3 regions of the Bacillus sp. BSL6 genome follow, and region 2 is predicted to be linked to each of the others. Evidence: predicted binding sites of a transcription regulator. Region 2 holds the regulator's gene; each other region holds the start of a gene.

Region 1 (4,869 bases), on a different contig from region 2:
TTTCATGAATGGATGAAAGGATATGACTTACATACTATAACAAAAAAAGTACCAGTACCTACGGAAACAAGGGAAGCGGTTGAAGCGGCAAAATTGATTGTAACGAGTGATCAAAAGTGTGCTGTACAGTCAGCAGCTGAATTAATGGATTCTTTATCGTTTATACAAAATCCTCTCTTTAGAGAAGCTGCAGTTCCGACGAGCTTTTATGCTCCAAAATGGTTGAAGTGTAAACCTAACGTATGGATGTTTATCGGACGAACATTATGGATACTTGGTTACCATAAAGATGTTGAGTCTTATAAGGAAGTAAGAGAGAGGGCGAGACAAGCGGCTTACTTATTACATCGTTACGCTCTCGTACATGGAAGTATTGCTCTTGTAGGTCATAATTATGTGAATGTAATGATTGGTGCCGAACTGAGAGCGATGGGATGGTCTGGTTCTCCTATTTTGCACAGAGAGCCATGGGGATGTACAACATATACGTTTCATGAGGCGATGAATGGAAATGTATTAAATACGAATTTAACATAAAAGCACACGATTTATATAAATCGTGTGCTTTTTTTAAGATATAGAAATTTTGATGTTCAATCGTTTTACGAGATGTGCATAAGGTTCGCCTACAAGCATAACGATTTGATCTTTTTTATAACCTAGTTTTTCGTATAGTGAATAGGCACGTTTGTTTTCTAAATTAACAAGTAATGCGATCTTTTCATGATCCTTTTCAGTTGCATAAATTTCAGCAGCTTCAATTAATTTAGAACCAATTCCTTTTCCGCCATATACACTTGAAACGGATAAAGTATCAATGTAATATTCATCAAGTTCAGCTTCTTTTTCTAACGTAATCGATTCATCTTTATGTAATTCTCTTAAGTGATGTACGATTGGTGCATCAAGCATTGTTGCTTCACTACCGTGATAAGCGACAATAACTCCAACTGCATCCCCGTCTTGCTCATATACAAAACAGTTTTCATAGCTCAGTCGATTTTTCTCTTTTGAGAACCATGTTTCAAGTCCTAGTAATACTTCTGTCTCAACTGTGCTACCTGTGATTTTTTCAGCAATTTCGTGCAGAGCGTTATACAATAAAGGTGCTACCAGTTTCGCATCTGTCTTTTTTGCTTTCCGAATCATAGTATCCCTCCTAGTTCTATTCATATATTGTAGCATAGCGGTGTGAAACTTTGCATAATTGAATGTCGAAATGTTTGATATAGAGAAGTAGCTATGTTAGTATATGATATTTAGTGGACATATACTAAAGAGATATCTTTTGAAAAATAATGAAAATGAAATGAAGGTATAGCATCTGGATAATTTTACAGTTGTTGACCTATAGAATATAAGATAAAATAAAATATTGCATAGAGGTGAAATACATGGATAAAGAATTAGCAAATACAATTTTGGATCAGCTGAAAAATGGTGAAATAAAGGAGTATGTTGTTACGAAAGATGTATTTTATACGTTCAGAGAAGTTTTAGTAAATCGAGAAGACTTTAAACATTTCATTGGTAACGCACAGCGCGGCGGACAGGTCATTTATACATATTCAGAAACGCCACGTTCGTAACTAGAAGAATATAGGGGAGGAGACTTATGGGCGATTTTAAACAAAGCATATTACCGCATTGGGATTATATGTGGAAAGATAGAGCTGGCAACCGATTTATGGGGATGGTCATGTATCCAGAGAAAAGAAAGTGTTCCACAAAAATGCTTCAGAAAATAAAAAGAGCATATGAAGAGGCTGTAGAAATTAAAGTAACGGTACAAGTTCAACATACGTATCAGTACATAGAAGGAATGATTGTATACTTTGATGAAGAAGCTCCGGTATGTACAATGATTGATAAAGATGAAAATCCGCATCATATATTTGTAAAAGATATTTTGCGTATTGAGCACTCTGAATAATCTTTTCATAAATAAGTTGAATTTCCATAATAATAATCTTTTTCTATAATAGCTATCTTTTAGTATGTAACGCGAACCGAAACTATATGTATAATATTTAATAAAGTAAAATTGATAAATGTAATCGTTTTTTAGAACAGATTATCGTTTCATGTCTGTTCTTTTTTGCGTGATGCTGGAGAAATATATTCCTCCAGCATTTGCCGTTTTATGACAAAATATATTGGTAACTTTTTTAAAAATAAGGTTAAATTCGTTGACAACTTTTTTGAAAAGCACTTTATTGACATGAGTTTTAGAATGTTGTTTCATAGTCATTGTATTGAAAAAAATTGACGGTCTTGTCGAAAAGTAAAAGTTAAAAAAAGAAAGAATTTATACATATATCTTGTGTCTTATTTTGAAACGTAATACAATATATAGAGAAATCAAGAAATAACATACAGAGAGTATAGATTGAAAAGGGAGGGTCGGAAATGTTAGTTGCATATGATTCTATGACAGGAAACGTAAAGCGTTTCATCCACAAATTAAATATGCCGGCCGTTCAAATTGGTGAAGATCTAGTAATAGATGAAGACTTTATTTTAATTACGTATACAACAGGTTTTGGCAATGTACCAGAACGTGTTTTAGAATTTTTAGAGCGCAATAATGAAAAATTAAAAGGCGTATCTGCAAGCGGCAATCGTAACTGGGGAGACATGTTCGGTGCAAGTGCTGACAAAATTTCTGCTAAATATGAAGTGCCTATTGTATCAAAATTTGAGTTATCAGGAACAAATAACGATGTAGAATATTTTAAGGAAAGGGTGCGGGAGATTGCGACACATTGAACTGAATAATGAAATCACGCAAATGCAGGACGGTTTTTATCAGCTTCATAAAGATAAAGAGGCATTAGAAGTCTTTATGGAAGAAGCTAGAGAGAATACCGTTCATTTTAATAGCGTGGCAGAGCGAATGGAGTATATGAAAGAACATGATTACTATTACAACGTTCTGGACGAGTATAACTTGGAGGAAGTAGAAGAGGTATATAACATCGCTTATGGTGAAAACTTCGAGTTCCAATCTTATATGGCAGCATCTAAGTTCTACAAAGATTATGCGTTAAAAACAAATGATCAAAAACAATACTTAGAAAGCTATGAAGATCGTGTAGCAATTGTGTCATTATACTTAGGACGCGGTGATGTTGCGAAGGCAAAACAATTCGCAAGCATGATTGTCAAACAAAACTACCAACCAGCGACACCAACCTTTTTAAATGCGGGAAGAAGCAGAAGAGGAGAAATGGTGTCTTGTTTCTTGTTAGAGATGGATGATAGCTTAAATTCAATCGGCTTTAACATTAATACTGCAATGCAATTATCAAAAATCGGCGGAGGAGTAGCTTTAAACTTATCTAAGCTACGCGCACGTGGTGAGCAAATTAAAGGTATCGACAACGCTGCAAGTGGTGTAGTACCTGTTATGAAGTTACTTGAAGATTCGTTTTCATATGCGAATCAGCTTGGCCAACGAAAAGGTGCTGGCGCAGTATACTTGAACATTTTCCATTGGGATATTATTGAATTCCTTGATACGAAAAAAATAAATGCCGATGAGAAGAGCCGTATTCAGTCTCTATCAATCGGAATTATCGTTCCAAGTAAGTTCTTTGAGCTTGCTGAGAAAAACGAACCTTTCCATGTTTTCGCGCCTTATACGGTGTATAAAGAATACGGAAAACATTTAGATGACATTGATATTGATGAAATGTACGATGAATTAATGAGCAATCCGAAAGTGAAGAAGAAGCCGCTAGATATTAGTGCACGTGATATGCTTATTAAAATTGCTATGATTCAGCTGGAGTCTGGTTATCCGTATTTAATGTTTAAATCAAATGCAAATAATCAACATCCACTGAAGGATATTGGAACTGTGAAGATGTCGAACTTGTGTTAAATATGTAGCACCTTCTAGTAGAAATGCTAGTCGAAAACTCCGTTAAACGGGGAAAGCCTCAAATTTGAGGTAACCTACCGTGCTAAATCTTATCTTAGAATGAAAATATAAAAGTTCAGAATGTATCTTATTATTTTGTATAGCAGAGTTATGGGACAACATAAAGTAATAAGAGACTTTCTGAAAGATTAAGATAAGTAAAAGCCTAACGACTATCCCTTATGGGAGTAGAGCGCAAGCGATTGGCGTTCGAAAAGCGGAGCACCTAATCAGGTAATGCTGTAGGTGATGATATAGTCTGTCCTGTATGGTGACATACAGCAGTTGCATGAGCAACGGACTGAGGAGTAGCGAACTCGGTTGAACATTCGAGACAGAAATCTTCCAGCTTCAAGAAACTTCTGAAATTAACGATTATGGTACAGATGACATTATCCGTCGTGATATTAACTGTAACTTAGGATCGTTAAATATCGTAAATGTAATGGAAAATAAAGAAATTCGTGAAGCAGTTCATGCGGGAATGGAAGCTTTAACAGCTGTTTCTGATATGACGATCATTCCGAATGCACCAACTGTGAAAAAAGCAAATGATGAGCTTCATTCAGTGGGGCTTGGCGCAATGAACTTACACGGATATTTAGCAAAAAATAAAATCGCTTATGAAAGTGCAGAAGCGAAAGAGTTCGCTCGTACATTCTTTATGATGTTAAATTACTACTCTATTGAGAAAAGTATGGAAATCGCTAAAGAAAAAGGCGAAACATTTAAAGACTTCGATAAATCTGATTATGCGAATGGGACATACTTTGAAAAGTATGAAACGACAGATTACAGCCCAGTAACTGAAAAAGTTCAGCAATTATTTGAAGGAATTCATATTCCAACAAAAGAAGATTGGACAAGTTTAAAAGAGCAAGTGCAGAAGAATGGTTTATATAACTCATATCGTCTTGCTATCGCTCCGACACAATCGATCAGTT
Region 2 (4,869 bases):
GATGTAAAACGTGATGTGACAGTGGAAGCTATTAACAATGCATTCAAAACTGTTGCAAACGGTGCGTTAAAAGGCATTGTAGAATTCAGCGAAGAGCCTTTAGTATCTATTGACTTTAATACAAATACACACTCAGCTATCATTGATGGTTTATCTACAATGGTAATGGGTGATCGTAAAGTGAAAGTGCTGGCTTGGTATGATAACGAGTGGGGCTACTCTCGTCGTGTTGTAGATCTTGTAACGTTAGTTGTTGACGAATTAGCGAAGCAAGAAAATGTGCAACATATTTAAGTGAATAAGGGAGAGGGCAAGTGGAATATTTGCCCTCTTTTTTTTATTTTTTTCTGAAAAGGAAAAAAATTATAGGAGTATATTTTTGATAGTGGACATACCACGAAACGTTGGGGTTACTGTATTTGTGAATCATTTATTTTTTTTAGGGAAAAGTAAAGAGGAAAATATGACAGAAAATCGAAAAAACTGTTGTTGCAAAATGAAAATAAACAAAGTATACTAACACTCGTAAACTTAAGAGCTGAGGTACGTAGTCACTACTTAAAGGGTTAGGACCTCTCTGGACTAACTTTCCCCCGTGGTAGTGGAGCAAGCCAAATTGCAAATTAGTTTTCAATTCGAACAGTTAGAATAAATTTACAAGGGGGAACTGTAGAATGGATACTATGGATACGATGGGTCGTCACGTGATCGCTGAACTTTGGGATTGCGATTTCGACAAGCTTAATGACATGCCGTATATTGAACAATTATTTGTGGATGCAGCACTAAGAGCTGGTGCTGAAGTGCGTGAGGTTGCTTTCCATAAATTTGCACCACAAGGTGTAAGTGGAGTAGTAATTATCTCGGAATCACATTTAACAATTCATAGCTTTCCGGAGCACGGTTACGCAAGTATTGATGTTTATACTTGTGGGGATCGTATTGATCCAAATGTTGCTGCAGAATATATTGCAGAAGGTTTAAACGCGAAAACGCGTGAGAGCATCGAGCTTCCTCGAGGCACTGGTAGCTTCGAAATTAAGCAGAGAGAAACAAAAGCTCTTTAAAAAAGAACATAATTGATTTAAAATGTAAAGAGGTGTATAATGCACCTCTTTTTTAGTTTATAAAAAAGGAAAAATATGATGTACTCGTTAGTTGAATAAATGGAGCTCTTACGAATAAGTTAACAACGCATCTATCATCGTATTCTTAAAAACGAGATGATAAAATAATGCGCTTAAACTTAAAGTGGTAAGAGAGTTAAAATGAGTTATATAATAATGTATATATATTGTCAGATGAAGTAAGTAGAGAAAAATAAAGAGTATAGTGTAAAGGAGTGAATATATTGCGTTGTCCATCCTGTTCTCATAATGGTACAAGAGTGTTAGATTCGCGTCCGGTAGACGAGGGGCGCTCTATTCGAAGAAGGAGAGAGTGTGAAAGCTGTTTAAGCCGCTTTACGACATTTGAAAGAGTGGAAGAGTCACCTCTTATCGTTGTAAAAAAAGAAGGAACACGAGAAGAGTTTAATAAAGAAAAGATTTTACGTGGCTTAATTAAAGCGTGTGAAAAAAGACCAGTATCTTTAAGACAATTAGAAGAAGTAACTCAAAGTGTGGAACGTGAACTTCGTAATTTAGGTATATCAGAAGTGAAAAGTGATATGATTGGTGAAATTGTTATGGAAGAACTGCGTGATATCGATGATGTTGCTTACGTGCGTTTTGCTTCTGTATATCGCCAATTTAAAGATTTAAATGTATTTATTGAAGAATTAAAAGATATACTGCAAAAAGAAAGAGAGTAGAATCTGTATCGTATTCTCTTTACATACCGTAAGTAATGAGATAAGAGAGCTAGAAGCGAAAGCTAATAGCTCTTTTTCGCTAATAAATTATATAGTGAAGATTGGATGAGAGAAAGGAAAGCAAGAATGGAAAAACAGTCATGGATGGAGCTATTGCCGATTGATCGTTATAAAGTAAGTGCGAAAGGGTTATTGCATAATTACGACCGAAAAGTGTTAACGATGTTATATCAGCCGTTAATAGGTAGTAGAGCTTTTAGCTTGTACATGACGCTATGGGGAGAGTTAGAACAAGATCGTGTATTTGGAAAAGAGAATACGCATCATTCCCTTATGGTGACCATGCAAATGCAGCTTCCCGAAGTATATGAGGAACGAGTAAAGTTAGAGGCAATTGGACTTTTGAAAGTATATATTAAGAAAGAAAAAGATATTCGAATGTTTATATATGAGCTGCAACCACCTTTATCTCCAAAGCAGTTTTTTGATGATATTGTTTTAAGTATCTTTTTATACAATCGATTGAGTCGGACAAAATATAATCAAGTAAAGCATTATTTCTTAGAAGAAGAATTTGATTTTGCATCTTATGAAAATGTTACGCGTTCTTTTAATGATGTGTTTGGTTCGTTTAATCCAGGTCAGCTTGAGCATGCGCAAGAAGACCTTCGTATTCCAAAAACGACAGCTATGCCAAGTAATGAAAAGGGAGACGCTCCGAAAGTTTGGAATGATTTCTTTGATTTCTCCTTATTTGTAGATGGCTTGTCCGCTCTTGTCCCTAAAAAGGCGATTACAGATCAAGTGCGAGAATGTGTCATTACACTTGCTTACGTGTATGATGTAGATGTGTTATCGATGCAAAATATCGTTCTTGGTGCGGTGACAGAGCTGCAGACAATTGATATCGAAAGGCTTAGAAAAGGAGCGCGTGATTGGTATCAGTTCGAAAACGGCCAAGCGTTACCTGTATTAAGTGAAAGAGTACAGCCTCACGCTGCACGTATGATGAAAGAAAAAGAGCCTTCTACGCAAGAAGAGATGTTAATCAAACAGCTAGAGGAAATCTCACCAAAGCAACTATTGAAAGAAATCTCTGGCGGTGCAGAGGCAACGAAGGCTGACTTGCAAATCGTTGAAGATGTAATGATCAATCAAAAATTAACGCCAGGTGTTGTGAATGTACTTATTTATTACGTTATGCTACGCTCAGATATGAAACTTGCGAAAACGTATGTGGAGAAGATTGCTGGACATTGGGCACGTAAAAAGGTCGGCACAGTAGCTGAAGCAATGGCGTTAGCGAAAGAAGAAAACCGTCAATATCAAGAATGGGCTGAGACGAAGAAGAAAGGCCGTACGTCGAAGAAAACGGTACGAAAAGAAATGGTACCAGATTGGCTGAAAGAAGAGCCGAAAGAACAAGAGAAAGAAACTGTGAAAAAAGATGTAAGTGCTGAAAAAGGTGCAAGTACGTTAGAGGACGAACGAAAACGATTAGAAGAAGTGTTAAAAAAATATAAGCGTGATTAATAGAAGAGAATGAACGCTCTTTGAGGTGAGAAAATGGAGCATATTCAAAATTCATTTGCAAAGTTAATGGAAAATGAAAATTTTAAAAATAGATATGAAATATTAAAGGCGGAAGTAATGGCACATCCGCGTGTGAAAGAATTTATAGACGAACATAAAGGGGAAGTAACAACGTCTATGATTGAACGCAGTCTTGTGAAATTATACGAATATATTGGACAAAGTGTAGGTTGCGCGGATTGTCCGGATCTAGGTTCGTGTAAAAACATGCTGCAAGGGTATGAGCCAAAGCTCGTTATCCAAGGGAAGATGATTGATATTCAATACGATCGTTGCGTGAGAAAAGTAGCCTATGACGAAAGAAAGAAATATGAAAAGCTCGTTCAGAGTGTATATATGCCGACTGATATTTTACAAGCAACGATGGAAAACTTAGACCCTTCAGATTTAGATGCGCGTATTGATGCAATTGGTGCAGCCAATGAATTTTTAAGTACATATGAACCTGGTAAAAAAGTACAAGGTTTATATTTGTACGGTAAATTTGGTGTAGGGAAAACGTATTTATTAGGAGCAATTGCGAATGAGCTTGCTCGAAAGAAAATAAGTTCAATGCTCGTATATTTCCCTGAATTTTTACGTGAAATTAAAAGTTCAATTCAAGATAATTCGATTGGGGAAAAGATTGATGCGGTGAAACGCGTACAAGTTTTAATGTTAGATGATATTGGAGCAGAAGCGATGTCAAGCTTTGTGCGTGATGATGTACTCGGTGCAATTTTGCAATTCCGTATGTTAGAAAACTTACCGACGTTCTTTACGTCTAACTTTGATTTTAAACAACTAGAACATCATTTAACATATACGCAGCGCGGTGAAGCGGAAGAAATGAAAGCAGCTCGTATTATGGAACGCATTAAATATTTGGCGAAACCAATTCCGATTGGCGGGAAAAACCGTCGTCATAAGTAAAGAGCAAGCTGAGAAGCTTGCTCTTCTTTTGTAGTTAAACGCTTTTTAAAGTAGCCGAATTATAAAATGAAAAGTTCTTATTGAAAATTCCTAGTAGCTTGTATCATTTTTTTCTCCCTCCCTTAATATATATAAAATTAGCAAGCCATATCGAGTGGATTTTCTAACGATAAGAAATGTAATTCTACTAAGAGTGAACTTTCACGCGGGACGGACTCTTATAGGATTTGTAACGTATAGATACAGTCCTTTAGAGCAGGGATAAAAGGGGGGACAAAAGTGATTGAAATTTGCTTCGAAGAAAAAAATGATGCTATGCACGTATATAGACAACTACTGAAAAGAGCGGAACTGTTATATAAGGAAACGAGTGTGTATTTACAGGAACAAAAAGTGGTGATTCACATACCAGTATGTGAATCAAATTATATTGAAAAGATTTTATTACCAGTCATGGTATATTTCATTGTGAATGTGAAACAAAATGAGTGGATATATACAATCTTAAAAGAGAAGTTTTTTTATGAAGAAGAGGAAGAGTGTCATCAAAT
Region 3 (4,869 bases), on a different contig from region 2:
AAAAAACGATTATACGCTTCGCGATCTTCAGGTGCCACGCTCTCGAAATCAAAATGAATGTCTCGCATACCGTACTTCTCAGCTGTTTGCAAAATGTTTGTAATAAATTTATTTTGAATCGTTGCATCACGTAAAATAACGGATGTTAGATCGGCACTAAAGTTTCCATTTTCAATATTTGTAATAACGAGCATAGGAATGGTGTTTCCTTGCGTTGCAATATTAGCAATTTTAGCTGTTTCAGTTGGTTCTTTTAACGTACCATCTCTTTTTGCCTCGAAACTGAAGTAGGCTAAGTATGTTAAAAATGGATTAATAGCACGTGTAGAATTAACTAAACTTTCTTTAATGGGGATAGTTGAAGGTTGTAAATAAGCGATGGATTCTACTGCTCGTTTCGTCCCTTTTGGAATATATAATTGCTGGCCAACATGGAGAATGGATTTTAAAGATAAATTATTCACTTTAGCTAAACTAGCGAGAGGAACGTTATATGTTTGAGAGATTCGATATAAGCTATCGCCAGGCTGTACATAATAATTATTTCCTTTCGTATTCACAATTAGTGCCTGACCAACAACGAGTGTTTCAGCTGGATTTAATCCATTGTCTTTTACTATCTCGTCAGGTGTTGATCCATATTTTGATGCCAAGCTATATACGCTATCACCGCTACGAACCGTTACAATTTGAATCATATGCTTGCTCCTTTCGGTAAAAGATTCACTATTTTTATTTTATTTTTGATGTCACTGTATTATGATTAAATGTATGCAAGGTAGCAGAAGTGAAAGAAGGCGAATACATATGTTTGTAGCAGAACATGAAGTTGAAATCCGTTATGCGGAAACAGATCAAATGGGTGTTGTTTACCATTCAAACTATTTAGTGTGGCTTGAACTAGGTCGCACGAAACTTATACAAGATTTAGGGTTTTCATATGTTGAAATGGAGAAGGAAGGAATCATTTCTCCTGTTTTAGATTTGCAAATTTCTTATCGTAAAGCGATGCGTTACGGTGAAAAAGCAATTGTAAAAACGTGGGTTGATACAGTGAGCCCGCTTCGCGTTGTATATGGATATGAAATTTATAATGGTGATGGCGAACTTTGTATTACTGCAAGTACAACGAATATTTGTGCAAAAAAAGAAGGGTTCCGCCCTGTATCATTTAAAAAGTTCTATCCAGAGTGGTATGCGAAATATGAGGAAATCAAGAAAAAATAAAAAAGCGTGGCGGAAGCCACGTTTTTTTATTTTTCATAATTAAATTGCGGGAAATCATCACCGTCGTTAAATGTAACAACTAAATTATGTCCATCGAAGAACCACTCATCATCGCTTTCAATAAAGAAGTTAATATCTTCTTCTTGAATTTGCACAGCAGGATGTGCAGGATCATCTTTACGAATACCTAAAGAAAGTCCTTTTTGCACAGTACTGCAACCACCGTATTGTACGAAAAAGCGTAGTGTTTCACCTGATTGTAAGTTTAATTCGTTTTTATACCATTGTGCTGCTTCTTTTGTTACGGAAAGATTCATGTATAGTTCCTCCAAATTATGTTGCTTTTTCTTTAGTATAAAAAATAACGCAAAAAGACGCTATTAATATGCTTCACGTTTTCTTTTTGCGTTATGTGGGTTACGATCTTATTTTTGCTTTTTTGAAAAGTTTGCTTTCGGTTCAGTTTTATTTATAATTCGTCCAATATTTGCACGGTGTTTATAAATAACCATACCTGCTAATAAACACATCGCAATAATGAAGATTTTATCCCCGCTAACAATGGATGCAATAACAGCAACAACTGCTGTTACCATAGAAGAAAGTGATACGTATCTTGTTGTAAATAAAAGGGTGAAAAAGACAACAGCTAATATTGCAAAAACAACTGGTGAGTAGCATAATAGCACCCCAGCAGAAGTAGCAACTGCTTTACCACCACGGAATTTCGCGAAGATTGGATAGACATGTCCAAGAACAGCCGCTAACCCGAACCATAGTGGGTGAATATCTAATCCGAAAACCATTGGTAGACTTGTTGCTAATGTCCCTTTTAAAATGTCAGCAATTGTAACGGTAAAACCTGCTTTTTTCCCTAATGTGCGGAATGTGTTTGTTCCGCCTAAATTACCGCTTCCATGCTCACGAATGTCAATTCCATAACCAATCTTTCCAACGACTAGTGCAAATGGAATCGAGCCAAGTAAGTAGGCAACGATAAATAAAAGATATGTAGTAACCATAAGTTCAGTCTCCTTTATTCAAATGTGTTGATAAAGGGTAAAAAGAGTTTTTCCCGTATATTGTACCATACATTTGTAAAGAGCACATTTCTTTTTTGTAAATGAAAAATTCATTATTTCGTGCAAAAAATTTCACAGGAATGTTACATTTCTCACAGAAACAATAAGACTATATGTAGTAACATTTTAATCAAAAGACAACAACATATTGGTGGAGGGTTATAAATGTTACAAAAAAATACACGTGGAGAAGAATTAATGAGAGTGTTTGAGACGATTGTCCACGGCAATGAACAAGATTTAATGCAAGAAAATGCAAATGTAGATGGCCGCTCTCCAATGGGAGTAATGGGAACGTTCGCATCTGAGAGTGCGAAATATTATGCTGTTGAAAATTTATTATCAGATCAAGTGAAAAAGGCGATAAATGAAAATATATTATATCCTCATGACTTAGACTTTTATGTGACGGGAACGACGACTTGTTCACAAATTCCGTTAGCGCAAATGCTTGCGAACGGTTTTCATACCGGACATGGACATATGAGACAACCGCAAGACATTAAAAGTGCATTGGCTCTTTCGTCTATTATTTTTCAAGCGAATCAAAATATGCAGCACGGTGGTCAATCGTTTGCACTCTTTGATGTTGATTTAGCTCCATATGTGAGAAAAACAGTAGAGAGACATAAGAAACGATTACAGTCATATCCGCTTACGAAAGAACAAATAGAAGAATTTGCGTGGAAAGAAACAGAAAATGATACGTATCAGGCTTGTGAAGCTTTCATTCATAATTCAAATAGTATGCATAGTCGGGGCGGAGGACAAGTACCGTTTATTTCTATTAATTATGGAACAGACACATCGAATGAAGGAAGACTTTTAATTAAACAACTTTTAAAAGCGACACAAGCAGGTCTTGGTAAAGGGGAAACACCAATTTTTCCTATTCAAATTTTTAAAATGAAAAAAGGTGTGAACTTTGAAGAAAGTGATCCGAACTATGATTTATTTGAATTAGCGTTAGAGACAACGGCTGAAAGATTATTCCCTAACTTTTCATTTTTAGATGCGCCATTTAATGCTGTGCATTATGATGGACGACCGGAAAGTGAAGTATGTTACATGGGATGTCGTACTCGTGTTATGTCGAACATACATGGAGAAGAAACGGCGATTGGAAGAGGGAATTTATCATTTACATCTATTAATTTAGTGAAATTAGCATTAATTAGTGGTTCAAAAGAAGCGTTTTTTGAAGCGTTAAATTATTATTTAGATTTAGGAATTAAGCAATTATTAGAGCGATTTGAGTATCAATGTACGAAACGAGCAAGAGATTTTCGATTTTTATACTCACAAGGTGTATGGCGCGGTGGAGAAAAGTTACAGCCTGAAGATTCTGTAGCATCCATTTTAAAGCAAGGGACGTTAAGTCTTGGCTTTATCGGTCTTGCGGAGTGTTTAGTAGCTTTAACAGGAAAGCATCATGGAGAAGATGAAGAATCATGGAAACTCGGGTATGAAATCATTTCCTTTATGAGAGATAGAATGGATAAAGCGACAGAAGAACATGAACTGAATTTCTCGGTAATTGCAACTCCTGCAGAAGGGTTATCAGGAAAGTTTGTGAAAAAAGATAGAGAAGAATTTGGCGTGATTAGCGGTATAACAAATCATAATTATTATACGAATTCATTCCATATTCCAGTTTATTATAACATGCAAGCGATAAATAAAATTCGTTTAGAAGGCCCGTTCCACGCTCTATGTAACGGGGGACATATTACGTATATTGAACTAGATGGAGCAGCAATGCATAACAAAAAGGCATTAAAACAAATTGTACAAGCGATGGCAGAACATGGCGTTGGATACGGTTCAATTAATCATCCTGTTGACCGTTGTAAGTGCTGTAGTTATCACGGAGTTATTGGAAATGAATGTCCAAGCTGCGGAAATGAAGATGAGGCTAAAATAGAAAGAATTCGCCGTATAACAGGTTATCTTGTAGGAGATATGTCGAAGTGGAATAGTGCGAAACGTAGTGAAGAGATGGATCGGGTGAAACATAAATGAAAGTGATGAACATCATTCATGATAGTGTAGTAGATGGAGAAGGGTTGCGGACAGTCGTATTTTTTGCGGGCTGTCCGCATCGTTGTTTCGGTTGTCATAATCCGAAATCGTGGAATATTTGTAATGGAACTGAAATGACAGTAGAAGAAATTGTGAAAGAGATTGCAAGTAATCCATTAACTGATGTAACATTTTCAGGTGGAGATCCATTTTTCCAAGCTGCTGAAGTGAAAAAAGTAGCAAAAATCGTGAAAGATTTGAAAAAAAATCTATGGATGTATACAGGTTATACGTTAGAAGAGATACAGAGTTCTCAAAATAATGATATGATAGAGTTGTTACATTATGGGGATGTTTTAGTCGATGGAAGATTTGAAATCGAGAAAAAAGATTTAACACTTCCATTTCGCGGAAGCTCCAATCAACGTATTATTCGATTGAAAGAGTAAAAAGGCGGGATAGATTATTATGAATAAAACAGTATTACTTGTTGAAGATGAAAGAAGATTACGTGAAATTGTCAGCGATTATTTTCGCA

Evidence for each region. Region 2 encodes NrdR, which represses ribonucleotide reductase genes. Its sites were predicted from a motif close to AACACNATATATNGTGTT; they were not measured.
Region 1: nrdI (class Ib ribonucleoside-diphosphate reductase assembly flavoprotein NrdI) is a predicted target of NrdR. The motif match lies at 2,343-2,360, and genes of this name have one in related genera.
Region 3: RCJ96_RS18970 (anaerobic ribonucleoside triphosphate reductase) is a predicted target of NrdR. The motif match lies at 2,415-2,432, and genes of this name have one in related genera.

Annotation. Positions count from the first base shown of each region.
Region 1 is NZ_JAVGCW010000002.1:359,367-364,235, reverse strand. It holds gene RCJ96_RS08105 (histidine phosphatase family protein) at 1-537, shown strand, start outside; gene RCJ96_RS08100 (GNAT family N-acetyltransferase) at 571-1,149, opposite strand; gene RCJ96_RS08095 (hypothetical protein) at 1,395-1,589, shown strand; gene RCJ96_RS08090 (hypothetical protein) at 1,616-1,933, shown strand; gene nrdI (class Ib ribonucleoside-diphosphate reductase assembly flavoprotein NrdI) at 2,410-2,769, shown strand; partial or broken gene RCJ96_RS08080 (ribonucleotide reductase N-terminal alpha domain-containing protein) at 2,756-3,883, shown strand; gene RCJ96_RS08075 (ribonucleotide reductase) at 4,266-4,869, shown strand, end outside.
Region 2 is NZ_JAVGCW010000001.1:277,816-282,684, forward strand. It holds gene RCJ96_RS01630 (glyceraldehyde-3-phosphate dehydrogenase) at 1-294, shown strand, start outside; gene speD (adenosylmethionine decarboxylase) at 684-1,067, shown strand; gene nrdR (transcriptional regulator NrdR) at 1,352-1,813, shown strand; gene RCJ96_RS01645 (replication initiation and membrane attachment family protein) at 1,940-3,346, shown strand; gene dnaI (primosomal protein DnaI) at 3,380-4,318, shown strand; gene ytxC (putative sporulation protein YtxC) at 4,598-4,869, shown strand, end outside.
Region 3 is NZ_JAVGCW010000005.1:433,285-438,153, reverse strand. It holds gene RCJ96_RS18990 (glycosyl hydrolase family 18 protein) at 1-698, opposite strand, end outside; gene RCJ96_RS18985 (acyl-CoA thioesterase) at 808-1,227, shown strand; gene RCJ96_RS18980 (HesB/YadR/YfhF family protein) at 1,254-1,544, opposite strand; gene plsY (glycerol-3-phosphate 1-O-acyltransferase PlsY) at 1,653-2,249, opposite strand; gene RCJ96_RS18970 (anaerobic ribonucleoside triphosphate reductase) at 2,475-4,331, shown strand; gene nrdG (anaerobic ribonucleoside-triphosphate reductase activating protein) at 4,328-4,780, shown strand; gene RCJ96_RS18960 (response regulator transcription factor) at 4,800-4,869, shown strand, end outside.